Regions from separate parts of the Mesorhizobium sp. M8A.F.Ca.ET.208.01.1.1 genome, predicted to be linked through region 2. Evidence: riboswitches for the same ligand, from Rfam matches in the RefSeq annotation. Region 2 holds a riboswitch; each other region holds the start of a gene.
The links. A riboswitch is a leader RNA that binds a small molecule or an ion and turns the genes downstream of it on or off. The one in region 2 is predicted to bind cobalamin.
Positions count from the first base shown of each region.

Region 1 (7,747 bases), on a different contig from region 2:
CACCGTGTGAATGATGAACACCCAGAAACCGGTGATCGAAAGACCAAGCTCGATCCAGATCTCGACCGAGGAAAACCAGTCGACCTCGCCACCGCGATCGAGCATCAGCTGCAACGCGCCGACGCCGAGCGATATCATGGCAAAGCCGAAGAAATCGAAGCTGCGCACCCGCCGGGCAACAGCCGGCAGATAGGCGGCCATGCCAAGGAAGGCGAGGATGCCGACCGGCAGGTTGATGAAGAACACCCAGCGCCAGTTGAAATTCTCGGTCAGCCAGCCGCCAAGGGTGGGGCCGAGGATCGGGCCCAGCATGATGCCGGCGCCCCATATGGCCATCGCCTGGCCATGGCGCTCCTTGGGGTTGATGTCGAGCAGGAAGGTCTGCGACAGCGGCACGATCGCGGCGCCGAACACACCTTGCATCAGCCGGAAAAGCACGATGGTTTCCAGGCTCCACGCCAGGCCGCACAACATCGAGAAGATGGTGAAGCCGACCACCGCCGCCAGGAACAGCTCCTTGCGGCCAAAGCGATCGGCGAGCCAGCCGGTGACCGGCGTCATGATGGCGGCGGCGACGATGTAGGAGGTCAGCACCCAGTTGATGTTGTCGGGCGAAGCGCCGAGATCGCCGGTCATGGTCGGGAGCGCGACGTTGGCGATCGTGGTGTCGAGCGCCTGCATGACCGTCGCCAGCATGAGCGCCACCGTGATCAGGCCACGATGTGGCACTTCTTTGAACGGTTCAGGCGTGCTCATGGCGAAGAACTTCCAGACAGTAACAGAAACGTGTACAACGGGTTTCCGGGCGGCGAAGCCTTCCGTCGAGAGACCTTCATCGCGGTGGGACGCGATTGTCGATGTGGGGGTTACATCGACCGAATGTCTCCAGCTGAGCGGACGCTGCCGCCCGGAAACTTGAGGACCGACGGGACCGTGTCGAAGATTTCAGACCTTTGGACAGCTGCCATGCGGCTCGCCCAAACACTGATCCTTCCCACCCCTCCATCAGACCAATCCTGCAAACTCGCTTCGACCCGCCCGGTCCCTGCGGGCTTCCGCTGTCTTACCGCGCGGGCTCGCCGGCCGTGGCGTGGCCGAAGATCGACGGCCAGCCGCGCGCTATGCCGGTGTCGACGGTAACCGAAGCACTCATGCCGGTGCGCAGCGCCATCCTGGCGTCGGGATCGGTCAGTTCCAGGCGGACCGGGATGCGCTGGGTGACCTTGACCCAGTTGCCCGTGGCGTTCTGGGCCGGCAGCAGCGAGAAGTCCGCGCCGGTGCCGGCACCGATAGCCTTGACGGTCGCCTCGAAGGTCCTGCCCGGATAGGTATCGACCACGATCTCCGCCTTCTGACCCGGCTTCATGTTGGTGAGCTGGGTTTCCTTGAAATTTGCGTCGATCCAGGTGTCACCGGTCTCGACCAGCGCAAACAACGGTGTGCCGGAGCCGACATACTGGCCGACCTTGAAGGATGAGGCTTGATAGACAAGACCATCGGCAGGTGCCCTTACCGTGGTCTGCGCCAGGTCATAGGCAGCCTTGTCGCGCGCGGCGAGTGCCGACATCACGGTCGGATGCTTGTCCGTCTCGATATCGGGATTGCCGCCAAGTGCCGCCTTGGCGCTGACGATGCCCTGATCGGCAACGGCAAGCTGCTGCTTGGCCTTGTCGAGATCATTCCTGGCCTCATCCAGCGAAGACTTGGCATTGATCCCTTTCTGGGCAAGATCGGCGGCACGGTCATATTGCGACTGCGCATAGGCAACTTCGCTGCTGGCGGATTTTTCCTGCGCCAACGCCTGGCTGTAGGCGGCGCGTAGTTGCTCGACATTGAGGCGCGCGGCAGCCACCGCTGCGTCGGCCTGCCCAAGCGCGATCCGGTAGGGCTCCGCGTCGATGGCGAACAGGAGATCGCCCTTCTTCACCGTCTGATTGTCCGATATGGCGACCTGGACGATACGACCGGCCGTGTCGGAGGCGATCGACACCTTGGCCTGCTGCAGATTGGCGTTTTCCGTTTCCTGGTAGCGCCCACCCGTCACCCAGACATAGCCGCCGCCGACGATCAATGCCGCCGGCAAGGCGAACATCAGGAAGAAGCGGCCGATGCGGCGCTTCTTCTTCGGCGCCGGGGCCGGCTGCACGGGAGGAGCGACCGCGACGGGAGCGGCGGCCGGCTGGGCAGGCGCTTCCATCTCCACCTTGGGAGCGTTTTCTTCGACCTTGGCTACCGCGTTCATGCTGCCGCACCTTCCGCACTCTTGATCTTTTCGAGCGACGAAGCTTCGCCGTCCGTCAGATTCTGTACGATCACATCCAGCGCCCGGATCAGGACGCGTCGATCTTCGGGCGAAACGCCGCTGAGCGATTCCTCATAGACCTCGCCAGCAAGGCTCTTGACGTCCGCATAGGCCGCGTTCGCCTTCTCGGTCGGGAAGATCATGCGCACGCGCCGGTCGGCCGCGTCGGAGCGGCGTTCGATCCAGCCGCCCTCCTCCATCCGGTCTACCAGGCGTGAGACGCTGATCGGCTCGATTTCGAGCAGTTCGGCGAGCCGCGCCTGTGCTACGCCCGCCTCCTTGGCAACGCGGACCAGAAGCCGCCATTGCGCCGAAGACAGGCCGAGCCCACTGGCGCGCGCCTCAAAGCGCTTGCGCATCAGGCGCTGCACGTCGTGGATCAAAAATCCCAATCTGTCGATGCCATCTGAAACCATGAGCGATAGATATAATAAGCGTGCTTACTATTCAAGATGCCACAGCGCGATGAAAGCCGGCAAAATGCGCATGGCAGGCCTGCAATCCGATCCTGGTTAGCGGCAGATGAACGTGTACCCGTGCGTAACAACGCTCGGAGGGCACGTCTTCACAGGCGGTTTCGGACAACCATGGTGACGACGAAGAACGCGCCGAGCGAGCTGGTGATGATGCCGATCGGCAGTTCCTGCGGCGGCAGCAAGGTTCGGGCCAGGAGATCGCTTGCCAGCAGCAGCACCGCCCCGAACAGCGCACAACTTGTGATCAGGCGCAGATGCAGTGGACCGGCCAGCGGCCGCGACAGATGCGGTATCATCAATCCGACAAAGCCGATCACGCCGGCGACCGAGACGAGGATTGCCGTCGAGAAAGCGGCCACGAGAAATGTCGTCCTGCGCATGCGCGCCACCGGCACGCCTAGACTCTCGGCGGCGCTCTCACCGGCGAGGAAAGCGTCCAGGCTGCGATGGCTCCACAGCCCGTAGGCCGCGATCGTGCCGGCGCCCACCGCCCCCAGCCACGCATTGTCCCAGCGCGCCAGCCCGAGCCCGCCCATGGTCCAGAACAGGACCGAATGAGCCGCGCGCTGGTCACCGGCAAAAACCAGATAATTGGTCAAGGCCGTGAACATGAAGGAAACGGCAAGACCGGCGAGGATCAGCCGCTCAGGACCTTGCCCCCTCACCCGCGCCACCAGCAAAAGCACGATGGAGGCGGCGAGGATGCCGCCAGTGAACGCAGCCACGGGCAAGGTCCAGATGCCGAAACTGTCGCCGAACACGGTAATGACGGAAACCGCGCCGGCGGCGGCCCCCGACGACAGGCCGAACAGGAAGGGGTCGGCAAGATCGTTACGGGTCACCGTCTGCAAAAGCGCGCCGACGATGCCCAGCCCGCCGCCGACACAGATCGCCAGGATCGTGCGCGGCAGCCGCAGGTCGACGACGATCTTGCCGACCGGGCCCGATATCTCAGGCTCGTCCAGTCCGACGGCACGGCCAAGGGCGGCGATGACATCGCTCAGAGGTATCAGCGTCGAGCCATAAGCGATCGACAGCAGCGCGAGAGCGACGAGCGCCACCGCGCCCGCCGTCATGGCCAGCGTGAAGGCCCTGTGCCCTGAAAGCGCGCCGGATTTGTGCTCTCGGGCAAGATCCATCAGAACGCTTCCGGATGCATCGCCCTGGCGATCTGGCCGATGGCTTCGATGTTCGCCGGTCCTGGTGTCAGCTCGGCATAACGAAGCGCCACGAAGCGCTCGTTCCTGACCGCGTCCGTCTCCTTCATCGCCGGGTGCGCCTTCAGGAAATCGAGCAGTTTCCTGTAGCCGCCGCCGTCCTGATAATCGAGCAGGATGAGGAATTGCGGATTGCGCGCCGCCACCGTCTCCCAGTCCGTGTTGCCCCAGCTCGTTTCCAAGTCGGCCATGATATTGTCGCCGCCGGCCGCCGAGATCATGGCGCTGGGGATGGCGAATTTTCCCGCGGTAAACGGCTTGTCCTCGCCGGAATCGTAGAGGAACACGCGTGTTCCCTTCGCGCTGCCGACCTTGGCGCTGATCTCGGCGAGTTGCGCCTTCCAGCCGGCAACAAGCTGTTCCGCTTCTGCCTCCTTGCCGAAGATCTTGCCCAGCTTTTCGACGTCGCCATAGAGCAGGTCCATGGAGGCGACCGGGCGGCTCTTGTCGAGGTGGACGCAGCTTTCGGTCAGTACCAGCGTCTTGATGCCGTGCGGAGCGAGCGTGTCGGGCGTCACGTCGCCGCCGGGCTTCATGCCGTAGTACCAGCCGGCGAAGAAGAAGTCGGGCTCGACGGCGACGAGGTTCTCCAGGGTCGGATATTTCGGCGCCAGTTCGGGAATGGCACCCTGTTCGGCCTTGAATTCGGGGCCGACCTTGTACCATCCACTGATGCCCGTCAGGCCGACGATCGAAGGCTGCAGCTTCAGCGCGAAGGCCATCTCGGCCATGTTGAGATCATGGATGACGGCGCGCTTCGGCGGAGCGTCGAAGGTCAGCGGCTTGCCGCAGCTGTCGACGGTGACGGGGAAGGCGAAGGCCGTCGAGGCCAGCAGCGAGAGGGCGAGCGAGAAGGCAAGGCGTTTCACGGATTTGCTCCTTAGTTGAACTGTGTCGGACGATGAGGGGCGTTGATCAGGATGGCGGCGAGGCGCGGTTCGGAAGGTCGAACACCGTCAGTTCGCGATCCTCGGTGGGATGGCGCAGGCGAAACACGTCGACGCCGAAAATCTCGCGGATCAGCTGTTGCGTCAACGCCTCGTGCGGCGGCGCCAGCGCCTGCAGCCGGGCTTCGTTCATCACCGCGACCCTGGTGGCGAAGGGTGCCACCAGGGTCAGATCGTGCAGCACCGCGATAACGGTCATGCCGAAGCCGGCCACCAGTTCGAGCAGCTGCGCGCGGGCGCGCGGGTCGAGGTGGTTGGTCGGTTCGTCGAGAAAAAGGATCTTGGGCTCCTGCGCGATGGCACGCGCAAGCTGGGCGCGCTGGCGTTCGCCACCAGACAGCGAGCCGATGCTCCGGCCGAGCAACGACAACAGGCCGGTCCGGCGCAGCGCGTCCACCACAATGTCGCGTTCCTCGCTCCGGCCCCTCAGGCCGGCATGCGGGACGCGGCCAAGCTCGACATAGTCGATCACCGCCAAACGCGGATCCGGTTGGTCGCTCTGGCCCACGACGGCGATATGCCGGGCCCGCTCGGCGGGCGAAATCCTGTCCAGGCGCCGCCCGCCAAGCTTCACCTCTCCGAAGCTCGGCCTGAGCATGCCGGACAACATGCGCAGCAACGTGGTCTTGCCGGCGCCGTTGGGGCCAATGATGGCAAGGCGGTCGCCTGATGTCACCGACAGGCTGACCGCATGGACCAGATGCCGGCCATTCGCTATCGCGCCCAGGTCGCACGCATCGAGAAGCGGCGTTGTCATCGACTGCCTTCCGCCAGCTTGCCCGCCCCCGGAATGCGGGCAAGCGTCTTGCCGGCCAGGCGCGGCGGACGTTGTCCGGAATTGCACCAGCCGTCGGCAAGCGAAGCGTAGAGCCGGGCGAATCGCACGAGGTCGGCGGCGTCGGCCTGCGCGTCGATCGACCCGAAGAGATAGGCGGCCTTGCCTGGTGCCTGGAAAGCCACCGTCAGGGGACGCGCGCAACCCGCCATGCAAGCCACGCCCTCGACCGTGAAACCATGCGCCACGTCAGGCTGGGCCGAGAGGCGGGAGCGCAACTCGGCGCACAAACCTTCGCCCGACCTGACGCCGGTCGGCACGTCGCGGCAAAGGGTGCACACGATGATCTGGTGCATCGGGCTGGGCTGAATACGATCGATTGCGCCGTCCAACTTCACGTCACTTTCAAAACTGGCGACGGAAGGATGTTGGTCGACCGGCCGACAAGACCGATGTCCACGTCTCCTCCCGGCACACCCCGTCCGGTCAACTCAGTGATGGCAGGTCTCCTGGCTCACGGGTCTCTGCGCAATCCTGCCTTCCCAGCCTTGCCGGCCAGTGGCGTTCCGGATCTTGCTCGCCGCTTACAGTTGCGGGGGCAGCCGCGGCCTCGACCCAAAAACCGGGTCTCACCGCGTTCCCTTTTCACCCCTCGCCTTTCGGCTCGGGGACCATCACGAGTCGCAGCCTATGCCGCGAGCGAATTCGAGGCAAGGCGATACCTCGTTTTGTTATAACAGAACTCATACGAGAGCAAGCCTGCCGTCGGCATGGGCGCGGACGGACTTTGCGTCCACGCCTGTCAGCGTTGCCGTTTTCGATTTTGCGCCATGCGCAATTTCGATCAAACTGGCCGGGCAACGAGGCGCCAGAGTGAAGACGCCACATGCGAGGAGCACATGAACCCGACCGAGAAAGCGCTATGGTTTGTCGAAAGCCATCTGCCGGAGGCTGTTACGCTCGACGACGTCGCCCACAGCAGCGGCGTGTCGCGCTTTCATGTGACGCGCGCCTTCGGCGCCGCCACCGGCCGTTCCGTCATGGGTTACATGCGCTCGCGCCGGCTGACCGAGGCGGCGCGCAGGCTCGCCGGCGGCGCGCCCGACATACTGTGCGTCGCGCTCGACGCCGGCTACAACTCGCATGAGGCTTTCACCCGTGCCTTCCGCGACCAGTTCGGCACCACGCCGGAACTGGTGCGCGCGCAAGGTTCGACCAAGACACTCGATCTCGTGGAGCCTATCTTGATGGACCATACCCTGCTCACCAGCCTTGAACCACCGCGCTTCGAGACCAGCCGACCCTTCCTCATCGCCGGCTTCGGCGAGCGCTACAGCTGCGAATCGAGCGCCGGCATTCCGATGCAGTGGCAGCGTTTCAGCCCTTATATCGGCAACATCCCCGGCGAAGTCCCAGGCGTTTTCTACGGTGTCTGCCTCAATGGCGACGATGCCGGCAATTTCGACTATGTCGTCGGCGTCGAGGTGTCGGACTTCTCCGACCTGCCGAAGGAATTCTACCGGGTGCATGTGCCGGCGCGGAAATACGCCGTTTTCACGCATCGCGAGCACATCTCGACCATCCGGCGCACGATCAACACGATCTGGAACAGCTGGCTCCCGGCCTCCGGCCATGAAATCGCCGACGCGCCGGAATTCGAGCGCTATGGGCCCGAATTCGATGCCCGCACCGGTAATGGCGGGCTGGAGATCTGGGTGCCGGTCAAGGCATAGAGGCGCCGCTACAGCTCCAGATCCCAGTTCTGGCCAACCAGATCCTTGCCGAAGGAATGGTGAGGCTCTTCCTCGGTCAGCTTGAAACCGGCCGCCTGGTAGAGGTGCCGGGCCGCGGTCAGAATGTCGTTGGTCCACAAAGTCAGCGTCTTGTACCCCCTGGCGCGGGCAAAGCCGATGCATTCCTCGACCAGCCGTTTGCCGATGCCGAGGCCCCGCGCCGACGGTTCGACATAGAGCAGCCGCAGCTTGGCCACCTGATCCGACTTGCGCACGACGAAGACCGAGCCGACGACC
Region 1 is NZ_SRUT01000001.1:1,702,856-1,710,602, forward strand. It holds gene EN851_RS08740 (DHA2 family efflux MFS transporter permease subunit) at 1-756, opposite strand, end outside; gene EN851_RS08745 (HlyD family secretion protein) at 1,064-2,242, opposite strand; gene EN851_RS08750 (MarR family transcriptional regulator) at 2,239-2,718, opposite strand; gene EN851_RS08755 (iron ABC transporter permease) at 2,868-3,917, opposite strand; gene EN851_RS08760 (ABC transporter substrate-binding protein) at 3,917-4,864, opposite strand; gene EN851_RS08765 (ABC transporter ATP-binding protein) at 4,911-5,699, opposite strand; gene EN851_RS08770 (DUF1636 family protein) at 5,696-6,109, opposite strand; cobalamin riboswitch at 6,199-6,408, opposite strand; gene EN851_RS08775 (AraC family transcriptional regulator) at 6,617-7,450, shown strand; gene EN851_RS08780 (helix-turn-helix domain-containing GNAT family N-acetyltransferase) at 7,459-7,747, opposite strand, start outside.
Region 1: linked by a shared signal. The riboswitch ahead of EN851_RS08770 (DUF1636 family protein) and the one ahead of bluB (5,6-dimethylbenzimidazole synthase) in region 2 are both predicted to bind cobalamin.

Region 2 (7,747 bases):
GCCTGGCTGCTGTCTAGCAGGGCGCCGTTGAAAAACGGCCAAGGGACACGGTAAGCGAAAGGCCAAACGGCAGCGTTAACAATGCGTTATGAAATCAAGCCGGCAAACTGAGTCAGACTGTTCAGATTTTGATTCAGGCGCGCTGGGCGCGGACCGTGTGGCCGAGGGCGGTGAAAACGGTGCGCACGATCCCGGCGGCGTCGAGTCCGGCGTCGGCATACATCTTTTCCGGCTTGGCGTGATCGGCGAACACGTCGGGCAGAACCAGCGGGCGTACCTTCAGGCCGCTCTCCAGCAATCCTTCTTGGGCAAGGAACTGCAGCACGTGGCTGGCGAAGCCGCCGATGGCGCCCTCCTCCACGGTGACCAGAACCTCGTGCGAGCGAGCCAGCCTCCGGATCAGATCCTGGTCGAGCGGCTTGGCGAAGCGGGCATCGGCAACCGTGGTGGAAAGCCCGGCCGCGCCGAGTTCCTCGGCGGCGGCAAGGCAATCCTGCAGCCTTGTGCCGAAGGACAGCAGGGCGACCTTGCTGCCTTCCCGGACGATGCGGCCTTTGCCGATGTCGAGAACCGAGCCGCGCTCCGGCATGTCGACGCCGACGCCGTTGCCGCGCGGATAGCGGAAGGCGATCGGCCCGTCGTCATAGCTGGCGGCGGTGCGCACCATGTGGCGCAGTTCCGCCTCGTCGGCCGCCGCCATCACCACAAAGCCCGGCAGGCTTGCCAGGAAGGTGGTGTCGAACGCGCCACAATGGGTGGCGCCGTCGGCGCCGACGAAGCCGGCGCGATCGATGGGGAAACGCACGGGCAGTTTCTGGATCGCGACGTCATGGACGACCTGATCGTAGGCGCGCTGCAGGAAAGTCGAATAGATCGCCGCGAACGGCTTGTAGCCTTCCGTTGCCAGGCCGGCGGCGAAAGTCACCGCATGCTGCTCGGCGATGCCGACATCGAAGGTCCTTGACGGGAACACCTCGCCGAACAGGTCAAGGCCGGTGCCACTCGGCATTGCGGCGGTGACGGCGACGATGCGGTCGTCCTCGCGGCCCTCCTGGATCAGGCTTTCGGCGAACACCTTGGTGTAGGCCGGCGCGTTGGCCGGCGCCTTGGCCTGCGCGCCGGTGATGACGTCGAATTTGTTGACGCCGTGATACTTGTCCGCGGCGGCTTCCGCCGGTGCGTAGCCCTTGCCCTTCTGGGTGACGACATGGATCAGCACCGGACCCTTGCCGTTATCACGGACATTTTTCAGGACCGGAATCAGATGTTCCAGATTATGACCGTCGATGGGGCCGATGTGATAGAAGCCGAGTTCCTCGAACAAGGTACCGCCGGTGACGTAGCCGCGCGCATGCTCGACCGCCCGCGTGATGGCGCGATCGGCCCGCTTGCCGAGGTAGGAGGTCAGCTTCTTGCCGAAGTCGCGCAGGCCGACATAGGTCTTGCCGGAAGCCAGGCGGGCCAGATAGGCGCTCATGGCGCCGGTCGGCGGTGCGATCGACATGTCGTTGTCGTTGAGGATGACGATGAGCCGGGCATCGAGCGCGCCGGCATTGTTCATCGCCTCATAAGCCATGCCGGCCGACATTGCGCCGTCGCCGATGACGGAAATGACATTGTTGCGGCCGCCTGAGAGGTCGCGGGCGGCGGCCATGCCCAAGCCGGCCGATATCGACGTCGAGGAATGGGCGGCGCCGAACGGGTCGTATTCGCTCTCGGCCCGGCGGGTGAAGCCCGACAAGCCGCCTTCCTGGCGCAAGGTGCGGATGCGGTCCCGGCGTCCGGTCAGGATCTTGTGCGGATAGGCCTGGTGGCCGACATCCCAGATCAGCCGGTCATCGGGTGTGTTGAAAACATAGTGCAGCGCCACTGTCAGTTCGACCACGCCCAGGCCGGCGCCAAGATGGCCGCCGGTGCGGGACACGGCATCGACCAGTTCGGCGCGCAGCTCGGATGCCAGTTGCGGCAATTCGCTCTCGGCCAGCGTGCGCAGGTCGGCCGGGATGCGAATCCTGTCGAGAAGCGGCGTATGCGGCGTTGCGTTCACGTTGGGCCCAGACTTTCTGTTCATCGGCGGGATAGGCCGCCGGCCGGCGAAAGTAAATGCGTGTCGGTGACGCGGACGGCCAGCCTGTCGATCCGCTCAGCCTTCCGGCAGCGGAATGAATTCCTTCTCATCGCCAGGAACGATATCGAAGCGGCCGGTCTTCCATTCCTGCTTGGCCTGCTCGATGCGCTCCTTGGACGAGGAGACGAAATTCCACCAGATGTAGCGCTTCGAACCGAGTGAGGCGCCGCCGAACAGCATGAAATGCGCCCCGGTCAACGATGATATGACGATCTCGTCGCCGGGGCGGAACACCAGCAACCGTTCCGCCGGAAAGACGTCGCCCGAAATCGAGACTTCGCCCTCCAGCGTGTAGATGGCGCGCTCTTCCGCATCGGCCGGGATTTTGACACTGGCGCCGGGCGCCAGCCGCAAATCAGCGTAGAGCGTTTCGGAATCCGCCCGCACCGGAGACCGCAATCCCTGGAAATCACCGATGACGACGCGCCCGCTGACGCCTTCGGCATCGATTTCGGGAAGCCGAAGCGCCGCTGTGTTCTCGAACACCGGCGCAACCTCTTCCTTGCCGTCGGGCAATGCCAGCCAAGTCTGCAGGCCGGAGATGGACATCGGCGCGCCGCGCAATTCCTGCGGCGTGCGCTCGGAATGGACGATGCCGCGGCCCGCGGTCATCAGGTTCACGTCGCCGGGCTCGATCACCATTTCGGTGCCGAGCGAATCGCGGTGCCTGATCTTGCCGTCGAACAGATAGGTCACGGTCGACAGGCCGATATGCGGATGCGGACGGACATCGAGCGCCTGGCCGGCGCGCAGGATCGCGGGACCCATGCGGTCGAAAAAGATGAACGGCCCGACCAGGCGCCGCTTGGCGGTCGGCAAGGCGCGGCGCACTTCGAAGCCGCCAATATCCTTGGCGTTCGGGATGACCATCAGCTCGATCTGGTCGCTGGCGAAGGCATCGCCGGCCTCAGGGTCTTTCCCCGGGAAGAAGCTCATGAACTCTCCTGGTCAGCGCTCGGTGGCTGCCTCGGCCGCATCAGGCAAAGCGGATCGCGGCCTTTGCTCTTAGTTTGGCCGCCACCTCTTCGCGATTGCGCGGATGCTGGTGGGTTTCGAGGGAATCAAGCAATTCGCGTGCGGATGCCGCGATGGCTTCGACCGCATGATCGAACGCATGCTGGTTCTGTTTCGACGGCCGCGTCGTTCCGCTCAGCTTGCGGACAAACTGGAGTGCCGCGTCGCGGACTTCGTCATTGGTTGCCGGCGGATCAAAATTGAACAGGGTCTTGATGTTTCTGCACATCGTTTCCAAACCTCCTCTGGTCCGTTTCAATCGGGACGAACTGTATCCTCAATCATGATCGTGTCCAAAAATCGGTAAGGCTGCTCGGAGCCTTAGTCCGCGTCGAGCGGCTCGGTTCCAACCGGCTTGCCATCGCGCGACAGCCTGATCTTCTCGACCTTGTCTTCGGCTGCCTTCAGCAACCGGTCGCAATGCGCCTTCAGCGCCTCGCCACGCTCGTAGATCCGGATCGACTGGTCGAGCGGCACGTCGCCACGCTCGAGATCATCGACGATCTTCTCCAGCGCGTCGAGTGCCTGTTCGAAGCTCATCGCCTTGACGTCTTCATTGATCTCACCGCTCATCATTCATCCTTTCATCAGTCGCCCGACATGGGCGGCGACCGAAAATGCCAATCCCTGCAGATCGTAGCCACCCTCGAGTAGGCTGACGAGCCGGTTGCCGCCGTGGCGTGCGGCGCGCTGCATCAACTGGCCGGTCGCCCAGTCGAAATCGTCCTCGGTCAGATTGATCTCGGCCAGCGGGTCGCGGTGGTGCGCGTCGAAGCCGGCCGAAATGATGATCAGGTCGGGGGCGAAATTGTCGAGCGATGGCAGCACGCGCGACAGGAAGGCATCGCGAAACACCTCGCTGCCGGTCTGTGGCGCCAGCGGCGCGTTGACGATGTTGCCGGCACCGGTCTCGTTCTTCGCCCCGGTGCCTGGGTACAACGGCATCTGGTGCGTCGAGCAATAGAGCACCGACGGATCGTCCCAGAAAATATCCTGCGTGCCGTTGCCGTGATGCACGTCCCAGTCGACGACGGCGACACGCTCGGCGCCGTGCCTCTTCTGCGCGTAGCGGGCAGCGATCGCCGCCGTGTTGAAGAAGCAGAAGCCCATTGCGGTGGTCTTTTCGGCATGGTGGCCGGGCGGACGGGCGGCGACGAAGACATTGTCGGCGCGGCCCGCAAAGACGTCGTCGACGGCGGCGTTGGCGGCGCCGATCGCCGTGATCGCGGCCTGCCAGCTCTTCGGGCTGGCGGTGGTGTCGGCGTCGATGTGGGCAATGCCTTCGTGGGGGATGGCGGCGCGGACACGCGCGACGAAATCGGCGGGATGCGCATAGAGGATCGTCGCCTCGTCGCCTTGCGGTGCCTCGACGCGGTCGAGCGCGGCAAAAGCTTCGTCGTCGAGCACGCGCTCGATGGCGCGCAGGCGGTCGGGCCGCTCGGGGTGACCCGGCGGGGTGATGTGTTCGAGAAAGACGGGGTGCGTGTAGAGACGGGTAGCCATCTCCCCTATCTAGTGCCCCGGCGCCGTAATGGCCATGCATGGCGGCTTGATCGCTGGGGAAAATCACGCCTGCGTTGGCGTCGCTGCGGGGATTGGCGACGCCGGGGCTTCGGCGTAAGGTGACCGACACTGCCTGGTGCCTGCCGGTCTGTTTGTTTTAGCCGCATTCTGCGACGCCAAATGATTTCACTTGGCTGCAAATGCTCCGGCGGGAGAATCGGGAACACGGTTGAATTCCGTGGCGTGCCCAACGCTGTAAGGGGGACCGCGCCGGTAAATGCCACTGTCGATGACGGGAAGGCACCGGACGCGGGTTGATCCCGAGCCAGAAGACCGGCCTGGCAGGCATCGTCATCCGCATGGTCAGGCGGATGACATCAGAGCGATGTGGGTCCTCTTGGACGCGCAAAGTTCGCTCTGAGAATTTGAACTGCTGCAATCGCAAGGGGACAAGCGATGCCGGAAGCCATGACCGCTCCAATGGGCGATGGATTTGATCAGATAGCGCGTGACGCGGTTTATCGCGCCATGTTCACGCGGCGCGATGTCCGCAGCCATTTTACATCGGAGGCGATCGACGATGCAGTGCTGGCGCGGCTGCTGCTTGCCGCCCACCACGCGCCATCGGTCGGCTTCATGCAACCCTGGAATTTCATCGTCATCCGCGATGCCGCGCGACGGGCGAAGGTGCGCGACCTGTTCCTTGCCGCGCGCGAGCAAGAACTGCCGGCAATCGAGGCAGACCGGCAGGCGCTCTACCGCAACCTCAAGCTCGAAGGCATTTGCGAAAGCGCATTCAACATCTGTATCACCTGCGACCGCGAGCGCTCGAAAGGCTCGCCGCTGGGGCGCTGGCACAACCCGGAAATGGATCTCTACAGCACGGTCTGCGCGGTGCAGAATTTCTGGCTGGCCGCGCGCGCTGAAGGCATTGGCGTCGGCTGGGTCAGCATCATCGAGGCGCAAGCGCTGAACAGCCTGCTGTCTATCCCCGATCACGTGACGCCGATCGCCTATCTCTGCGTCGGTCGTGTCTCGGAGTTCGCGCCGAAACCGGACCTCGAAACGCATGGCTGGGGCCGACGCCTGCCGCTGCCCGACCTGATCATGAGCGAGACGTTTTGCGGCCAGGGTGAGGCACCGCTCAAATCGGCGGTGGCGCGCCTCGACACCGTCGCAGGTGCGCCCGCCAGCCCCGCCGATCAGCGCGTCGCGCCGGCCATGTCCCAGCGCGAGCCGCCGAAGGTGGAGAGCGCCTTGTCCTTGAGTTCCCGGAACTTCGACGAGGCTTCGGCCAGCCTGGCGTCCCAGGCGGCATCGGGCACCTGGCCCTCGATGGTCTTGAAATAGACCTGCATCAGGCAGGCAATGGCGAATGGCTCGATGAAGGCCGCCTTGAAAGCCCAGGCAAAGACGATGGCGAGCACGAAAGCCCAGCCGGCGAGTTGCCCGGGCATGACATAAAGAATGGCGGCTGCCGGAGCCAGCATCAGCAGGAAAATCACGAAAGACACGCCCCACATGATGACCGCCAGCCAGACGGCGTTCTTGACCATGGTCTTGCCGTTCTGGGCGTAGAGCACCACGCCTTGCCGCGCCGTCTCGAAGGGCGAGGACGAATTGATGCGGATATTGTAACCGAGAATGATCTCGTCGACATAGGTCAGCGACAGGCGGATCACCGTGTTGAGGAACGAGACCAGGCCGCTCAGGCCCGGAATGGGCAGGAAGGCCGCGATGCCGCCCAGCAGGCCGGTGATGGCGCGGATGGCGCCCTTGACCAACTGGTCGACGACGAAAAGGATGTTCGCCTCGGCAAAGCGCTCGGTCACAACCTCTTTCGCGTAGGCGATCTGGTTCTGGCCGTCGGGAACGTCATGTCCGTCGATCAGATGCACCATGACGGCGATATGGCCTGCCTTGACGACGTAGAGGATGTATTCGCGCAGCCAATAGACAGCGATCGAGACGACGCCGAATCCGACCACGCCGCCCCAAAGGGCAAAGGACAACGGTCCGTCGGGATCGGTGGAGATATGGCCGACGCCATAGCCGACCGAGGCACCGGTGCCGGTGGCCATGATGTAGGCCAGTGTGATGCCGAAATAGACGATCATGCGAAAGACAATGAAAGGCCAGGTCCGCATCATGATGGACACCGACCTGCCGATATCGAAATCCCACATGCCCCGAATCCCCCAGAGGTGGCTGTGGAGGATGCGCCCAAACCGGCTATTGTCAATTGCGGGCGGTGGCGGAAGCGCCACGGCGGCTCAGTTTGGCCGTGCTTCCGGTTTCTCGAGCAGGCCTTCGAGCAATTGCTTGAACGCGGCCACAACCTTCCTCGACGTCGCTTCGGGATCGTTCGAGTTGGCGATCCGCTGTGCGGCCTGACTGCTCGCACCGTTGATCAACCGCGCCGCCGTTTCGGGATCGACGCCCGGCACCACCATCCCCTCCTGTTGCAGCGCCGTCAGATGATCGGTCATTGAACCGACGCAGGCATTGGCATTCGACCATTGCGCCGGATCGCCCAGCACGGCCGGGCCATCCCGGAACATGATGCGCTGGATTTCCGGCTCCAGCGCCATTTCGATGTAGGTCGTGCATTCGTCGACGAAATGCTGCCAGCGGGTCGGCGCCCTCGACGCGACCTCATTCACCCGGGCGGCCATTTCCGCGTCGATCTCGGCGATAACCGCCTGCAGCAGCCCCTTCTTGTCGCCGAAATGATGATAGAGGGCACCGCGTGTCAGCCCGGCCGACGCGGTGAAATCGTCCATCGACGCTTCGGCGTAGCCAATGGTGCCGAAAGCCTGGCGGGCCGCCGTGATCAGCTTGGCTCGCGTCTCGGCAATCATCTCCTTGCGGGGTTTGTGCATGGTTCTGGACCTATTCACATACGCCTCGTATGCCAATTGACATACGCTACGTATGAACTATCTGACATTCATACGCATCGTATGTAATTGTCGCTTCATCCTTTGTCGAGGAACCCGCCATGCAAAACCCCTATTCGGAAATCTTTCGCGCCCCCGGAGCCAAAGGCTTTGCGGCCGCCGGCTTCCTGGCGCGCCTGCCGATCGCCATGGCACCGATCGG
Region 2 is NZ_SRUT01000003.1:504,112-511,858, reverse strand. It holds gene dxs (1-deoxy-D-xylulose-5-phosphate synthase) at 134-2,071, opposite strand; gene EN851_RS19165 (pirin family protein) at 2,144-3,064, opposite strand; gene EN851_RS19160 (DUF2277 domain-containing protein) at 3,105-3,371, opposite strand; gene EN851_RS19155 (exodeoxyribonuclease VII small subunit) at 3,464-3,715, opposite strand; gene EN851_RS19150 (histone deacetylase family protein) at 3,719-4,645, opposite strand; cobalamin riboswitch at 4,820-5,002, shown strand; partial or broken gene bluB (5,6-dimethylbenzimidazole synthase) at 5,102-5,680, shown strand; gene EN851_RS19140 (hypothetical protein) at 5,848-6,831, opposite strand; gene EN851_RS19135 (TetR/AcrR family transcriptional regulator) at 6,919-7,527, opposite strand; gene EN851_RS19130 (MFS transporter) at 7,647-7,747, shown strand, end outside.

Region 3 (7,747 bases), on a different contig from region 2:
CTCCGAACCAGCGCGCTCATATTGGCCGGGCCGCCCTCTCGGAAATAGCCAAGCAGGCCGTCGAGTTCGGCGCGTGGCAGCGTCGAGGCTTCGATCAGCCTGAGATCCTCGTCATGGCTTTCACCCGGAAGCAGCGCCAGTTTGATGCCGCGCTCACGGGCAATCACCGCCAGCTGGTCGCAGCCATAGCGCCACCAGTCGTTGCCGCCGAGGATGCGCACCAGGATGACCTTGGCATGGCGGGCGACGCTGTCGATCCAGAGGTCGACGGACATGGGATGGCGCAGGTCGCGCAGTGCCGCAAGCCGCATGGAGGGCAGGCGGTCGGCGTCCGCCTTCCACGCCGCCGCCAGTCCGGCGAGATCGCTGTCGGTGAAGGACAAGGCCACGATATCCGCCGGCGTCTGCCTGAGATCGACAGGCTCGGCGAGGTCGTCAAGCGAAGCGGAGGTCGTGGTGAGGATGTGCATCGCGGTCCGTGTCTGAAATCAGCCGGCGAGGATACGTTCGATCGCCGGACGGTTCAGCCCCTTGAGACCAATGACGACCAGGCGCGAGCGGCGGTCGTCCTCGGCGCTCCAGGCACGGTCATAGTAATGATTGACGCGTGGGCCGACGGCCTGCAGCAGGAGCCGCATCGGCTTGCCGCCGACCTCGACGAAGCCTTTTACACGCAGCACGTTTTCCTGTTCGGCGGCCTCTGCGACACGTTTTGCCAGATCGTCGGGATTGGCGATCGAGGGAATGTCGACGATGAATGTGTCGAAGTCGTCATGCTCGTGGTCGAATGCGCCGTCGTGATGGGACTTGCGGTTCTCGATGTCGTCCTCGACGGCAAGACCAAGCCCGAGCAGCACCGAGGGATCGACCTTGCCATGCGACGTCGGCACGATCTTCACCGCGCGGGCGGAGTGTTCGTTGACGATGGCGTTGGCGCGGGCCGAGCCCTCGGCGTCCATCAGGTCGCTCTTCGACAGGATGATCAGGTCGGCGCAGGCGATCTGGTCCTCGAACACCTCTTCGACCGGATCGTCATGGTCGAGGCTTTCATCCCCGGCGCGTTGCGCCTGCAGGGCTTCCATGTCGTTGGCGACGCGGCCTTCCGCAAGTGCGGGACCGTCGACCACGGCGATGACGCCATCGACGGTGACGCGGCTTTTCACCGTCGGCCACTGGAACGCCTGGACCAAAGGTTTGGGGAGGGCGAGACCGGAGGTTTCGATCAGGATGTGGTCGACCTTCGGCGTCAGCGACAGGATCTGGTCGAGCGCTGGCACGAAATCGTCGGCGACGGTGCAGCAGATGCAGCCATTGGCCAGTTCGACGATGTTTTCCTCGGGGCAGGTGTCGATACCGCAGCCCTTGAGGATTTCGCCGTCGATGCCGATATCGCCGAATTCGTTGACGATGATGGCAATCCGCTTGCCGCCGGCATTTTCCAGGAGATGGCGGACCAGCGTCGTCTTGCCGGCGCCGAGGAAGCCGGTAACGACGGTGCAGGGAACGCGGGAGAGATTGCCGGCCGAATTTGGAGCGGTCATATCAAGTCCTTCAGCATGTCGAGAGGAGGGATGCGGGCAACGAGGCCGCGCTTGAGGCTATCGGGCCGGCCGCGCCAGGGAATGAGGCCGTCGGTCGAGGTGGCGAAGAGTTTCGCGCCGGCGACGAGATCGGCGCCGCTGGTTGTGGTCAGGTCGCCGAACACATAGCTCCAGCATCCGTCGCGCAGGATCGCGGCGCTCAGCCTGCGCTTGCAATTGCCGAGGCATTCGACCGTGCGGATGCGAATTTGCTCGCCCGAGGCGGCTTGGCGGGTATCTTCAGCCAGAAGTTCGCCGGCCCGGGGATGGGCGTCGGAACCGGTCTCGTCGCGACAGGAGGCGCAGACGATGACAGTGATGCCGGCCAGGGAATCATCCCCGCCGGACGAAATGTCCGTTGTTTCAGCCGAGAAACTGCTGTCGCGATCCAAATCAGGCTCCTTGCCCGGAAAACCCGCCGGGCGATCGGATTCTTGCATTCCAGACGGCAGGTCTCCTGGCTCGCGGGTCATCGCCTTGGGTAGCCGCCTTCCCGGGACAATCCCAGTGGCTTTCGGCCTTGGCTCTTCGCTTACAGTTGCGGGGACAGCCGCGGATTTGGGCTTTTCGGCCCGCACCGCATTCCCTCTTGGCTCCTCCCTTTGCCGAGAGGAGACCGTCTGGATCGGATTTAGGCTCTTGCGGGCAGCGGTGTCAACGCGAGCTTACGACACCGCGATGTCGGACAGCGCCGGGCCGAGGTCGCCGGCAGGCGTCACTTCGATGCGTTCAAGCCCAAGCCAGCCCTGCATCTGCTTCAATTCCTCGAAAAGTTCAGCGGCGGTTTCAGGCGGCGCGCCGGGCTCGGCATAGGCGGCATGGACGCGCAGGACACTGGCCGGCCGGTCGGCTTTGAGGTCGACGCGCGCCACGATCCTGTCGCCAAGCAGGAAGGGCAGGACATAGTAGCCGTATTGGCGCTTCTCGGCCGGGGTGTAGATTTCGATGCGATAGTGAAAATCGAACAGCCGCTCCGAGCGCGAGCGCTCGAAGACGACGGGATCGAACGGCGCCAGCAGGGCGCGGGCCTCGATCTTGCGTGGCAAACGCGCATCCCTATGAAGGTAAGCTGGCTTGTCCCACCCCTCGACACGGACCGGCAACAACTCGCCGAGTTCGACCAGTTCCTCGAGCCGGCCTTTCATGTCGGCGGGGGAGAGCCGGAAATAGTCGCGCAGGTCGCCTGATGTGGCGATGCCGTGGGCGCGGGCGGAAATGCGCAGCAATTCGCGATGTGCATCCTCGGCCGCCGGTACCGGCAGGTCGAGGATCGCTTGCGGCAGCACCCGCTCGGGCAGGTCATAGAAGCGCTCGAAACCGCGCCGGTGCGCCGTGGTGATGCGGCCGGCCCAGAACAGCCATTCGAAGGCGTGCTTGGCGTGGCTCCAACCCCACCAGCCGCCGGAGCCTTTCTGGCCTTCCAGCGCCGAAGCGGCGATCGGGCCACGATCGACGACCTGGCGGTAGATCTCTTCTATATAGGCAGCGTGCTCACGGCCCCATTTGGCCAGCCCCAGATACATTTCATCGCCTTGCTCGGCGCGCTGCATGCGCCAGCGCATCAGCGGGTACGTCTCGACCGGCAGGAATGAGGCCTCGTGTGCCCAATATTCGAACACCGTGCGCTTGCGCGTCACGGCGGCGTTGTCGAGCAAGGCGACGGGATAGGGACCCAGACGCGAATAGAGCGGCATATAGTGGGCACGCACCACCGCACTGACGGAATCGATCTGCAGCAGGCCGGTGCGGGACAGGACGCGGGCGAAATGGCGGCGGTCGGGTGTGCCGGCGGGGCGGGGATCGAGAAACCCCTGGGCTGCGAGCGCGATGCGCCGGGCGGCGGCAAGCGAGATCTTTTCCTTCATGCAGGCGTCACTCTGAGGTGCTTTGACAAAGGTGTGATGGGTGATTCCAGCCCATGCTAGCAGGGTTTTGGCGGCAACCCTGTCAGGAGAGAAAAGTGGAGTAAAAAGAGAAGGAAATCAAACAGGAGCCTATGAGACCAGTTTCTCCCGGAATGCCGTCCAGCTCGTTGTTTTGAACAAGGTTTGACTTGCTTCGCTGGAAGTGCTGCGCTAACCCTCGCCGCGTTGCAGCATAGGCTCCTTAAAACGGTTCAGCGGTTAAACTGTCACGCTTCCGCATTAAGGTCCGCTGCTGTAATCAACGTGGATTGGCGCCAACGGAAAGCCGCTGCATGAACGCACTCCTCAGTTCGTACCTGCCCATCGTCCTGTTCATCGGCGTGGCGCTGGTGGTCGGCCTGGCGCTGCTGGTCGCGCCGTTCCTGGTGGCGTACCGCAACCCCGATCCCGAAAAGCTTTCCGCCTACGAGTGCGGTTTCAACTCGTTCGACGACGCCCGCATGAAGTTCGACATTCGTTTCTACCTGGTGTCGATCCTGTTCATCATCTTCGACCTCGAAGTGGCCTTCCTGTTTCCCTGGGCGGTGTCCTTCTCGAAGATCGGCATGCTCGGCTTCTGGTCGATGATGGTGTTTTTGGCAGTGCTGACCATCGGCTTTGCCTATGAATGGAAAAAAGGAGCGCTGGAATGGGATTGAACGACAGTTCAGGTACCCTCGTCGCGCCAAAGCCCAAGGGCATCATCGATCCCAACACCGGCAGGCCGGTGGGGGAGGACGATCCCTTCTTCCTCGAAATCAACAATGAGCTTGCCGACAAGGGTTTTCTGGTCACCTCGACCGAGGCGCTGATCACCTGGGCGCGCAGCGGCTCGTTGATGTTCATGACCTTCGGCCTGGCGTGCTGCGCTGTCGAGATGATCCACACCTCGATGCCGCGCTACGATTCGGAGCGCTTCGGTGTCGCGCCGCGCGCGTCTCCGCGCCAGTCCGACATCATGATCGTGGCCGGCACGCTGACCAACAAGATGGCGCCCGCGCTGCGCAAGGTCTACGACCAGATGCCGGAGCCGCGCTACGTCATCTCGATGGGCTCCTGCGCCAATGGCGGCGGCTATTACCACTATTCCTATTCGGTGGTGCGCGGCTGCGACCGGGTCGTGCCGGTCGACATCTATGTGCCCGGCTGCCCGCCGAGCGCCGAAGCCCTGCTCTACGGCATTCTTCTCCTGCAGAAGAAGATCCGCCGCACCGGCACGATCGAACGGTAAATCCATGGCCGCATCCCTTAGCGAACTGTCGACCTATCTCGGCGAGAAGCTGCCTGGCCGCTTCAGCGACGCTGTGCTCGCTTATGGCGAGCTTACCGTTCACGTCGAGCCGCAAAACCTGATCGAGGTAATGACCTTCCTGCGCGACGATGCGCGCTGCCAGTTCATTTCGATCATCGATGTCTGCGGCGCCGACTATCCGTCGCGGGCCAAGCGCTTCGACGTCGTCTATCACCTGCTTTCGCCGAAGCAGAATGTCCGCATCCGCGTCAAGGTGCAGGCCGACGAGGAGACGATGGTGCCGTCGGTCACCGGCGTCTATCCCGGCGCCGACTGGTTCGAGCGGGAGACCTACGATCTCTATGGCGTGCTGTTCTCGGGCCATCCGGACCTGCGCCGCCTGCTGACCGATTACGGGTTCGAAGGCCATCCGCTGCGCAAGGACTTCCCGCTGACCGGTTTCGTCGAAGTGCGCTACGACGACGAAGCCAAGCGCGTCATCTACGAGCCGGTCGAGCTCAAGCAGGAATTCCGCAATTTTGATTTTCTTTCCCCTTGGGAAGGCACCGATTACGTGCTGCCCGGGGACGAAAAAGCCAAGACGAATTGAGGCGCCAGAATGGCTGAAACCTCCGTCCGCAATTTCAACATCAACTTTGGACCTCAACACCCTGCGGCGCATGGTGTATTGAGGTTGGTCCTTGAGCTCGACGGCGAAGTCGTCGATCGCGTCGATCCGCATATCGGCCTGCTGCATCGCGGCACGGAGAAGCTGATCGAGGCCAAGACCTATCTGCAGGCGGTGCCTTATCTCGACCGGCTCGACTATTGCGCGCCGATGAACCAGGAACATGCCTTCGCGCTTGCCGCCGAGCGCCTGCTCGGCATCGAGGTGCCGAGGCGCGGCCAACTGATCCGCGTGCTCTATTGCGAGATCGGCCGCATCATGTCGCACATCCTCAATGTGACGACGCAGGCGATGGACGTCGGTGCGCTGACGCCGCCGCTGTGGGGCTTCGTCGAGCGCGAAAAGCTGATGGTGTTCTATGAGCGGGCTTCAGGTTCGCGCATGCATGCGGCCTACTTCCGGCCTGGCGGCGTCCACCAGGACCTGCCGCGGCAGCTGGTCGAGGACATCGGCAAATGGATCGACCCGTTCCTGAAATCGCTCGACGATCTCGACAAGCTGCTCACCGGCAACCGCATCTTCAAGCAGCGCAATGTCGATATCGGCATCGTTTCGCTGGCCGATGCCTGGGCCTGGGGCTTTTCGGGCGTCATGGTGCGCGGCTCGGGCTCGCCGTGGGATCTGCGCAAGTCGCAGCCCTATGAATGCTATTCCGAGATGGATTTCGACATCCCGATCGGCAAGAATGGCGACTGCTTCGACCGTTATCTCGTGCGTATGGAAGAAATGCGCCAGTCGGCGCGGATCATGCGCCAGTGCGTCGATCTTCTGCTCGGCAAGGAAAGCACCGGTCCGGTGTCGAACCTCGACGGCAAGGTGGTGCCGCCCAAGCGCCAGGCGATGAAGCGTTCGATGGAAGCGCTGATCCACCACTTCAAGCTCTACACCGAGGGCTATCGCGTGCCGGCCGGCGAGGTCTATGCGGCCGTCGAGGCGCCGAAGGGCGAGTTCGGCGTTTATCTCGTCTCCGACGGCACCAACAAGCCGTACCGCTGCAAGCTGCGCGCCCCCGGTTTCGCGCATCTGCAAGCCATGGATTTCCTGTGCCGCGGCCACATGCTGGCCGACGTCACCGCCGTTCTTGGCTCCCTCGACATCGTGTTTGGTGAGGTCGATCGCTAAATGTCAGTCCGCCGTCTCGCAGAAGCCAGCGTCCAGCCAGCGTCCTTCGCCTTCAACAAGGCGAATGCGGCGGCGGCCAAGCAGTGGATCAAGAAATATCCGAAGGGGCGCGAACAGTCGGCGATCATCCCGCTTCTGATGATAGCGCAGGAGCAGGAAGGCTGGGTCACCAAGGCGGCGATCGAGACGATTTCGGACATGCTCGGCATGCCGCGCATCCGCGGGCTCGAGGTCGCGACCTTCTACACGCAGTACCAGCTCAATCCGGTCGGTACCCGCGCGCATATCCAGGTCTGCGGCACCACGCCCTGCATGCTGCGCGGCTCGGAAGCGCTGATGGATGTGTGCCGCTCGAAAATCCATCACGACCAGTTCCACACCAACGACAAGGGCACCTTGTCGTGGGAGGAGGTCGAGTGCCTCGGCGCCTGCGTCAACGCGCCGATGGTCATGGTGTTCAAGGATACGTTCGAGGATCTGACGCCTGAACGGTTGGCCGAAATCATCGATCTCTATGATGCCGGCAAGGGCGCCTCGGTGGCGCCGGGACCGCAGAACGGCCGCACCGGCTCGGAGCCGGCCTCCGGTTTGACGACGCTCAAAAGCGAAAAGGCGATCCTCAAATCGACCCGCGACCGTGAAGCCCGGGAAGCAGCCAAGGCCGCCAAGGCAGCGCCCGGCGCGATCATCGCGACGGCCGTGCCGGCCCCCGCGGCTGTAGCTCCCACGCCCCCTGTCGCGCCGTCCAATGCCAGCAAGCCGAAAACCGATGCGCCCGAGACCAGCCCGGCGCTGAAGACGCCTTCAAAGACCAAGGTGGCGCCGGCGGCGGAAAAGGCGGCGAGCGTTTCGGCGCCGCTGCATTCGGCGGCCAACGCGAATACGGCAGCGCCTGAGGTCGAGAAGGTTTCCAAGCAGCGCAATGGGCCGACGGCCAAGGCCGAACCGGCATCGGCCTTCAAGGCGCCGGAAGCCAAGGTGCCAGCCGCGAAGCCGGCAAAGCCGTCGCTGGAGGACAAGAACCGTCCGGCCGGTATCGACAGGCCGGCCGCGGTCGACGATCTCAAGCTGATCTCCGGCGTCGGCCCGAAGATCGAGGGCATCCTGCATACGCTTGGCATCTTCACCTTCGCGCAAGTCGCGTCGTGGAAGAAGGCCGAGCGCGAATGGGTCGATGGCTATCTCTCCTTCCAGGGCCGCATCGACCGCGACAACTGGGTTG
Region 3 is NZ_SRUT01000001.1:323,666-331,412, forward strand. It holds gene EN851_RS01575 (cobaltochelatase subunit CobN) at 1-470, opposite strand, end outside; gene cobW (cobalamin biosynthesis protein CobW) at 489-1,541, opposite strand; gene EN851_RS01585 (DUF1636 family protein) at 1,538-1,972, opposite strand; cobalamin riboswitch at 2,010-2,216, opposite strand; gene EN851_RS01590 (winged helix-turn-helix domain-containing protein) at 2,246-3,445, opposite strand; gene EN851_RS01595 (NADH-quinone oxidoreductase subunit A) at 3,778-4,143, shown strand; gene EN851_RS01600 (NADH-quinone oxidoreductase subunit B) at 4,134-4,715, shown strand; gene EN851_RS01605 (NADH-quinone oxidoreductase subunit C) at 4,720-5,325, shown strand; gene EN851_RS01610 (NADH-quinone oxidoreductase subunit D) at 5,335-6,525, shown strand; gene EN851_RS01615 (NADH-quinone oxidoreductase subunit E) at 6,526-7,747, shown strand, end outside.
Region 3: linked by a shared signal. The riboswitch ahead of EN851_RS01585 (DUF1636 family protein) and the one ahead of bluB (5,6-dimethylbenzimidazole synthase) in region 2 are both predicted to bind cobalamin.

Region 4 (7,747 bases), on a different contig from region 2:
ATCCAGCATTTCGGCGGCCAGCCGCAGGTCTGGATATCGCTGCCGTTCTGGAACAACTTCTTCCTGATGATCATCCTGATCTGGATCCAGACCGGTTTCGCCATGGTCATCCTGTCCTCCGCGCTGCGCGGCATCCCCGAAGAAACGCTGGAAGCCGCGGTCATAGACGGCGCCAACCCGTTCCAGATCTTCTGGAAGATCATGGTGCCGCAGATCTGGGGCACCATCGCGGTGGTGTGGACCACCATCACCATCCTGGTGCTGAAAGTGTTCGACATCGTCTTGACGATGACCAACGGCCAATGGAACAGCCAGGTGCTGGCCAATCTGATGTTCGACTGGATGTTCCGCGGCGGCGGCGACTTCGGCCGCGGCGCGACCATTGCCATCATCATCATGATCGCCGTCATTCCGATCATGGTCTGGAACATCCGCCAGGCCAACAAAGAGACGGGAGGGCATTGATATGGCCGTCGCGACCGGAAATTCCTTCGCAAGCCGTTTCGGCGTCCATATCGCGGTGCTGGTCTTCGTGGCGATCTGGACCATCCCCACGCTCGGCATCCTCGTCTCGTCGCTGCGCGACAAGGACCAGATCGTCGCCTCGGGCTGGTGGAATTCGTTCGCCAGTTCCAGCCAGACCGAGGCCGGGCGGCTGCCGGCCGCCTCGGCGCAGACGCAAAAGGATGGCAAGTATGTCATCGAAGGCAATGTCTTCGGCGACGGCGCCAAGCGCGACATCAGCGCCTTTGGCGTCAAGGCGGCGGCGCCGACGCAATACAAGGCCGGCACAGCGGCTGATCTCGGCGACGGCGTCACCTTGCAGGTAAATGCAGATGGCGGTTTCGTGCTCACCTCGCCCAAGGCCTTCGAAGGCGATCGCGGCCAGCGCGTCTACTACGCCTCGTCGGCGCCGCCGAAATTCACCACCGACAACTACCAAACCGTGCTGTTCTCCGAAGGCATCGGCCGCTCCTTCATGAATTCGCTGACGGTCACCATCCCGGCGACCGTGATCCCGATCCTGATCGCGGCCTTTGCCGCCTACGCGCTGGCCTGGATGCGGTTTCCCGGACGCGCCTTGCTGATAGCGGTCATCATCGGCCTCCTGGTGGTGCCGCTGCAGATGTCGCTGATCCCGCTGCTCAGGCTCTACAACGGCGTCGGCACTTTCTTCGGCGTGCCGTCCAAGACCTATCTCGGCATCTGGCTGGCGCATACCGGCTTCGGCCTGCCCTTCGCCATCTACCTGTTGCGCAGCTATATCGCCGGCCTGCCGCGCGAGATCATGGAATCGGCCCGCATCGACGGTGCCAGCGATTTCGAGATCTTCGTCAAGATCGTGCTGCCGCTGTCCTTCCCGGTGCTTGCCTCCTTCGCCATCTTCCAATTCCTCTGGGTATGGAACGATCTGCTGGTGGCAATGGTTTTCCTCGGAACGGCGCCCGATCAGATCGTGCTGACGGCCAAGCTCAATGCGCTGCTCGGCTCGCGCGGCGGCAACTGGGAGATCCTGACGACATCGGCCTTCATCACCATCATCGTGCCGCTGATCGTCTTCTTCTCGCTGCAGCGCTATTTCGTCCGCGGGCTGCTGGCCGGCTCGGTGAAAGGAGGTTGAGACAATGCAATCGGCTTTGAAGGCGACTTCGAAACCAGACCCCGCCATCGACCGCGACTGGTGGCGGGGCGCGGTGATCTATCAGATCTATCCACGCAGCTATCAGGACTCCAATGGCGACGGCATTGGCGACCTCAAAGGCATCATCGGCAGACTGCCCTACATTGCCGCCCTTGGCGCGGATGCCATCTGGATCTCGCCTTTCTTCAAATCGCCAATGAAGGATTTCGGCTACGACGTCTCGGATTACTGCGACGTCGACCCGATGTTCGGCACGCTGGCGGATTTCGACGCCCTGACGGCGGAGGCGCACCGGCTCGGTCTCAAGGTGATGATCGACGAGGTGCTGTCGCATACCGCCGACATCCATCCCTGGTTCAAGGAAAGCCGCTCGAGCCGCGTCAATCCGAAGGCCGACTGGTATGTCTGGGCGGACGCAAGGCCCGACGGTACGCCGCCCAACAACTGGCTGTCGATCTTCGGCGGCTCGGCCTGGCAATGGGACACCAGTCGCCAGCAATACTACCTGCACAATTTCCTGGCCGAGCAGCCCGACCTCAACTTCCACAACGCGCAAGTCCAGGACGCGCTGCTCGACGTCACCCGCTTCTGGCTGGAGCGCGGCGTCGACGGTTTCCGCCTCGACACCATCAATTTCTACTTCCACAGCCAGGGGCTGGAAAACAACCCGCCGCTGCCACCGGAAGAGCGCAACGACCAGACCGCACCGGCGGTCAACCCCTACAACTACCAGGACCATATCTACGACAAGAGCCGGCCGGAGAACCTCGCCTTCCTCGAGCGCTTCCGGGCGCTGCTCGACGAGTATCCGGCGACCGCCGCGGTCGGCGAAGTTGGCGATTCGCAGCGCGGGCTGGACGTGGTCGCCGCCTATACCGCGGGCGGCAAGCGCGTGCATATGTGCTATTCCTTCGACTTCCTGGCGCCGGAAAAAATCAGCGCCGCCAAGGTCCGCTCGGTGCTGGAGGCTTTTGGCAAGGTGGCCAGCGACGGCTGGTCGTGCTGGGCGTTTTCCAACCATGACGTGATGCGCCCGGCCTCGCGCTGGGCCGCCGACGAAGCAGACCCGACCGCCTATCTCAAGGTCATCTCGGCGCTGCTGATGTCGCTGCGCGGCTCGGTCTGCATCTACCAGGGCGAAGAACTCGGGCTCGGAGAGGCCGACCTGCGCTTCGAGGACCTGCAGGACCCCTACGGAATCCGCTTCTGGCCGGAATTCAAGGGCCGCGACGGCTGCCGCACGCCCATGGTGTGGGATGGCGGCGCCAGCAATGGCGGCTTCTCCCAGGCAAAGCCCTGGCTGCCGGTGCCGGCCAAGCACCTGTCACAGGCGGTCAACGTGCAGCAGGGTGACGAAACCTCCCTGCTTGAGCATTACCGGCGCTTTCTCGCCTTCCGCCGTGCCAATCCGGCGCTGGCCAAGGGCGACATCAGCTTCATCGAAAGCCAGGGCGACACCGTCGCCTTCACCCGCCGGGCGGGCAATGAGGAGATCGTCTGCGTCTTCAATCTGGGCGCCGCGCCGGCGAAGGTTGACCTCGGCAACCGAACCCTGCAACCTTTGGCGGGACACGGATTTTCCGGGCAGGCAAGCACCGGTACGGTCGAACTCGGCGGTTACGGCGTCTGGTTCGGGCGCATAGGCTGAACATCTGAGGAACCACTGGGAGGAAATCAATGGCCGATGTCAATTTGAGACAAGTGAAGAAGTCCTACGGCAATCTCAACATTCTCCACGGCATCGACCTCGACATCAAATCGGGCGAATTCATCGTCTTCGTCGGCCCGTCGGGCTGCGGCAAGTCGACCTTGCTGCGCTCGATCGCCGGGCTTGAGGAAATCACCTCGGGCGAACTCAAGATCGACGGCCAGGTGGTCAACGACGTGCCGCCATCGAAGCGCGGCATCGCCATGGTGTTCCAGTCCTACGCGCTCTATCCGCACATGACAGTCTACGACAACATGGCCTTCTCGATGAAGATCGGCAAGGAAAGCAAAGCCGAGATCGACAAACGGGTGCGGCAGGCCGCCGAAATCCTGCAGCTGACCAAATATCTCGACCGCCTGCCCAAGGCGATGTCGGGCGGCCAGCGTCAGCGTGTCGCCATCGGCCGCGCCATCGTGCGCAATCCAAAAGTGTTCCTGTTCGACGAACCGCTGTCGAACCTTGACGCGGCACTGCGCGTCGCCACGCGTATCGAGATCGCCAAGCTCAAGGAATCGATGCCCAACACGACCATGATCTATGTCACGCACGACCAGGTCGAGGCGATGACGCTGGCCGACCGCATCGTGGTGCTAAAGGATGGCCACATCGAGCAGGTCGGCACGCCCATGGAGCTCTACAAGAACCCCGGCAACCTATTCGTCGCCCAGTTCATCGGCTCGCCGGCCATGAACGTCCTGCCGGCCACGGTCGACAAGACGGGCAATCCGACCATCATCAGCCATGTCGGCGGCCGCAAGGCGACGGTGCCGATCGCGACGCCTGCTTCGGCAAAGGGAGCGGCGGTCAGCTTCGGCGTGCGGCCGGAAGATCTCGCGATCGCCAGTGGTGCGGACTATCTGTTCGAGGGGACGGTCGATTATGTCGAGCAACTCGGCGAGGTTCAGTTGGTCTATATCGACATCGGCCGTGCCGACCTGCCGCTGGTGACCAAGCTGCCGGGCAATGTCGAGATCAAGCGCGGCTCGACGCTACAGTTGACCGCCAATGCCGGCGACCTTCATATCTTCGATGCGGATGGACGGTCGTTCGCGCTGCACGAAGCGGAAGCAAAAGCCGCCTGAGGCCAGCCATGTCTCGACAACGCAAAAAGAGAGCAGCGGGCTGGCCCGCCGCTCTCTTTTTATACATCACGACGGCTGGTTAGTTGTTGCCGAAGAGATTGCGGTCTGCGCCGTGAGGGGCGGACTTCTGCACGTCGCCGGACGAGTTGAGCAGCTTGTAGATGGGTGAGTCGCTGTTGCGGACCGAACCCGTATGCGACGTATCGACATTGACGGTCGACGATGCAGTGGGCTGATTGGCGCCATTGGAGCCATAGTTGTCACTGCCGGCGAAAGTGCTGCCGGAGAGGGCCAGAACGGCGGCGGCAGCAATGAGGATCTTGTTCATTTCCAATACTCCTAACGTCTTGAATTCCACGAGTGGCGAGCGAGCCCGCCACTCGCAACAGGCGTCAACGGCCGAAGAGGTTGCGATCGCTACCCGGCCGGGCAGGCGCCTCGGTGGCCGGAGCCGACTTGCCGATCGATGCGGTGTTCGCGTTGTCGGTCGACGTGACAGCCGCCTGGTTGGCACCGCTCGAACCGTAGTTGTCGCTGCCGGCAAAGGCGCTGCCGGAGAGGGCCAGGACGGCGGCGGCGGCAATGAGGATCTTGTTCATTTTAGGTACTCCTGAATTTGTGGCATCCACCCCGCGCGGCAGGGTCGCCCCGCCGCAAGCCGGGGATCGGCTGTTAGTTGTTGCCGAAGAGATTGTGGTCGGCGCCCTGGGCAGGCGTCTGAGCAGCCGGCTCCGACTTGCTGGTCGAAGCGGTGTACGAGCTGTCGACAGTGGCAGCGGGGGTGGCGGCGTTCGAACCGTAATGGTCGCTACCAGCGAAGGCGCTGCCGGAAATGGCCAGAAGGGCGGCGGCAGTGAGAACAATCTTTTTCATTTTGGGTACTCCAGTATTTTTCCGTCCGTCTAGCGGCGTGTCTTGGGATTAAAATCGCGTCGTTCGGACCGCCCCGATGTGGGAGAGCACCTCTGCTGTTTCCAATCACGAAGTTGTTCAGCGTGGACCATGACCCTACCACTTGAAATTGTGCCAGTGATTTCCACATCTGTTATTTTCTGTCGTTATATCAATCAGTTAGCTAAAAATGGCACCCCGATCACCAACTGTATCGGAGGCTCGGCGTTCACACCGTCCTGCACGCACCGTCAACAGAAACGAACCGTTCGGTTCGATTTTAGAATCTGCTAATAGTCACTTTTCGAAACTGTTAACCTTTTCGCCCCCGGCAAAGGGGTCGAAAAACGGTGCCGGCGCGCCTGGCGACAGAAGGCAATTTGATGATGCGACCCCTGTCACGACGTTCCAGCATGCGTGTCGCGCCGCATGGATGCGATGTCGCTTTCATGCCGATGTCGCAAACCCTGCCGTGATTAGATCAGGCATCTCAGGTGCCGCTGCGTGACGACGGAGCGGAGAATTGGGAAGCCGGTCAGATTCCGGCGCTGCCCCCGCAACGGTGGTGGAGTTCAAGTCGCAACGGGAGACCACTGGGCGTAAGCCTGGGAAGGTGTCGCGATGGTCCGTAAGGACGACTCCAGAGCCCGGAAACCAGCCCGAGATGGCTAGAACTCGACTGATCGCGGTGGGCGGTCAAGAGGCGGATGGTGTTTGTCCGGCTTTGCGCCGATCTGCGTCCAGTCCTTCCTCAATCACCACCAGTTCAGTCCTTGAAAATGAGGACAGGACATGGACGCGCGCAACGACATGCTGAGGCTCTTGAACAGCCGCAGACAAGGCTTTTCGCTGGAACAGCCTTTTTACACCGACCCGGACTACTTCAAGCTCGACATGGAGCTGATCTGGTATCGCGACTGGCTGTTCATCGGCCATGATTGCGAATTGCCCAAGCCGGGCAGCTTCATCACCGTGCAGGTCGGCGACTATCCTATCGTGCTGGTGCGCGATCAGCAGGGCAAGATCAACGCCTTCCACAATTCCTGCCGCCATCGCGGCAGCCGCGTCTGCAACAGCGACAAGGGCATGGCCGCCAAACTGGTCTGTCCCTATCACCAGTGGACCTATGAGCTGGACGGGCGCCTGCTGTTCGCCCGCCAGATGGCCGAGGGGTTCGACAAGAGCCAGTTCGGGCTGAAGCCGGTCGCCTGCGAAAGCGTCGCCGGCTATGTCTTCATCTGCCTGGCCAAGGAGCCGGCCGACTTCGCGCCGATGCGGGCGATGATCGAGCCCTATCTCAAGCCGCACCGGCTGAGCGAGGCCAAGATCGCCTTCGAGAGCACGATCATCGAGAAGGGCAATTGGAAGCTGGTCTGGGAAAACAACCGCGAATGCTATCATTGCGCGGGCAATCATCCCGAACTGTGCAAGACCTTCCCGGAAGCACCGACCGTGACCGGCGTGCAAGGCGCCGACAGCGATCCGGAGATGCTGGCGCACTGGGCGAAGTGCGAAGCTGTTGGCCTGCCCAGCAAATTCCGCATCGACCCGGCCGGGCAATACCGCGCCACCCGCGCGCCGCTGCTGCGCGACGCCCAGAGCTACACGATGACCGGCAAGCGGGCGGTGAGGAAGGACCTGTCCGACAGCGTTTCGGCCGACCGCATCGGCACGCTGATGCACTATCACTACCCGACGACCTGGAACCACATCCTCGTGGATCATGCCGTCACCTTCCGCGTGCTGCCGGTCAGCGCCACCGAAACGGCGGTGACGACGAAGTGGTTGGTGCACAAGGACGCCGTCGAGGGTGTCGACTACGATCTCGCCGAACTCACCCATGTCTGGACCGAGACCAACGACCAGGATCGCCGCATCGTCGAGGAGAACGCTTTCGGTATCCTGTCGCCGGCCTATGAACCCGGCCCGTATTCGGAGCTGCATGAAGGCGGCGTCATCCAGTTCGTCGACTGGTATGCCCGCTTCATCGGTCCGCGCCTGGCCGAAGGCGGGCGGCCGGCGCTGCGCAGCGTCGCCTAGCGCATGTCACCCAAAAGTGTGCAGCGGTTTTGGGATCACGACATCCGCAAAATGAAAGGTATGCAGGGATGAATGCGATGACCGACCTTGGCCTCTATCGCCATCTCGACCAGATGGCGCCCTGGAACGACAGGCTGCAGGTGCTGGAAGTGACCGGTGTCAGCGACGAGGCGCCCGACGTCAAGACCTTCACCTTCCGGTCCGACAACCAGACCTGGTTCCGCTACAAGCCGGGCCAGTTCGTGACGCTGGAACTGCCGACGCCGGATGGGCCGCTGATGCGCACCTACACGCTGTCGTCGTCGCCGTCGCGGCCGTTCTCGATCGCGGTGACGGTGAAGGCGCAGGCGGGCAGCATCGGCACACGCTGGATGTTCGATCACC
Region 4 is NZ_SRUT01000006.1:8,913-16,659, forward strand. It holds gene EN851_RS23995 (sugar ABC transporter permease) at 1-465, shown strand, start outside; gene EN851_RS24000 (carbohydrate ABC transporter permease) at 467-1,621, shown strand; gene EN851_RS24005 (alpha-glucosidase) at 1,626-3,290, shown strand; gene ugpC (sn-glycerol-3-phosphate ABC transporter ATP-binding protein UgpC) at 3,320-4,432, shown strand; gene EN851_RS24015 (DUF680 domain-containing protein) at 4,512-4,760, opposite strand; gene EN851_RS24020 (DUF680 domain-containing protein) at 4,825-5,031, opposite strand; gene EN851_RS24025 (DUF680 domain-containing protein) at 5,105-5,305, opposite strand; cobalamin riboswitch at 5,799-6,001, shown strand; gene EN851_RS24030 (aromatic ring-hydroxylating dioxygenase subunit alpha) at 6,116-7,363, shown strand; gene EN851_RS24035 (hybrid-cluster NAD(P)-dependent oxidoreductase) at 7,441-7,747, shown strand, end outside.
Region 4: linked by a shared signal. The riboswitch ahead of EN851_RS24030 (aromatic ring-hydroxylating dioxygenase subunit alpha) and the one ahead of bluB (5,6-dimethylbenzimidazole synthase) in region 2 are both predicted to bind cobalamin.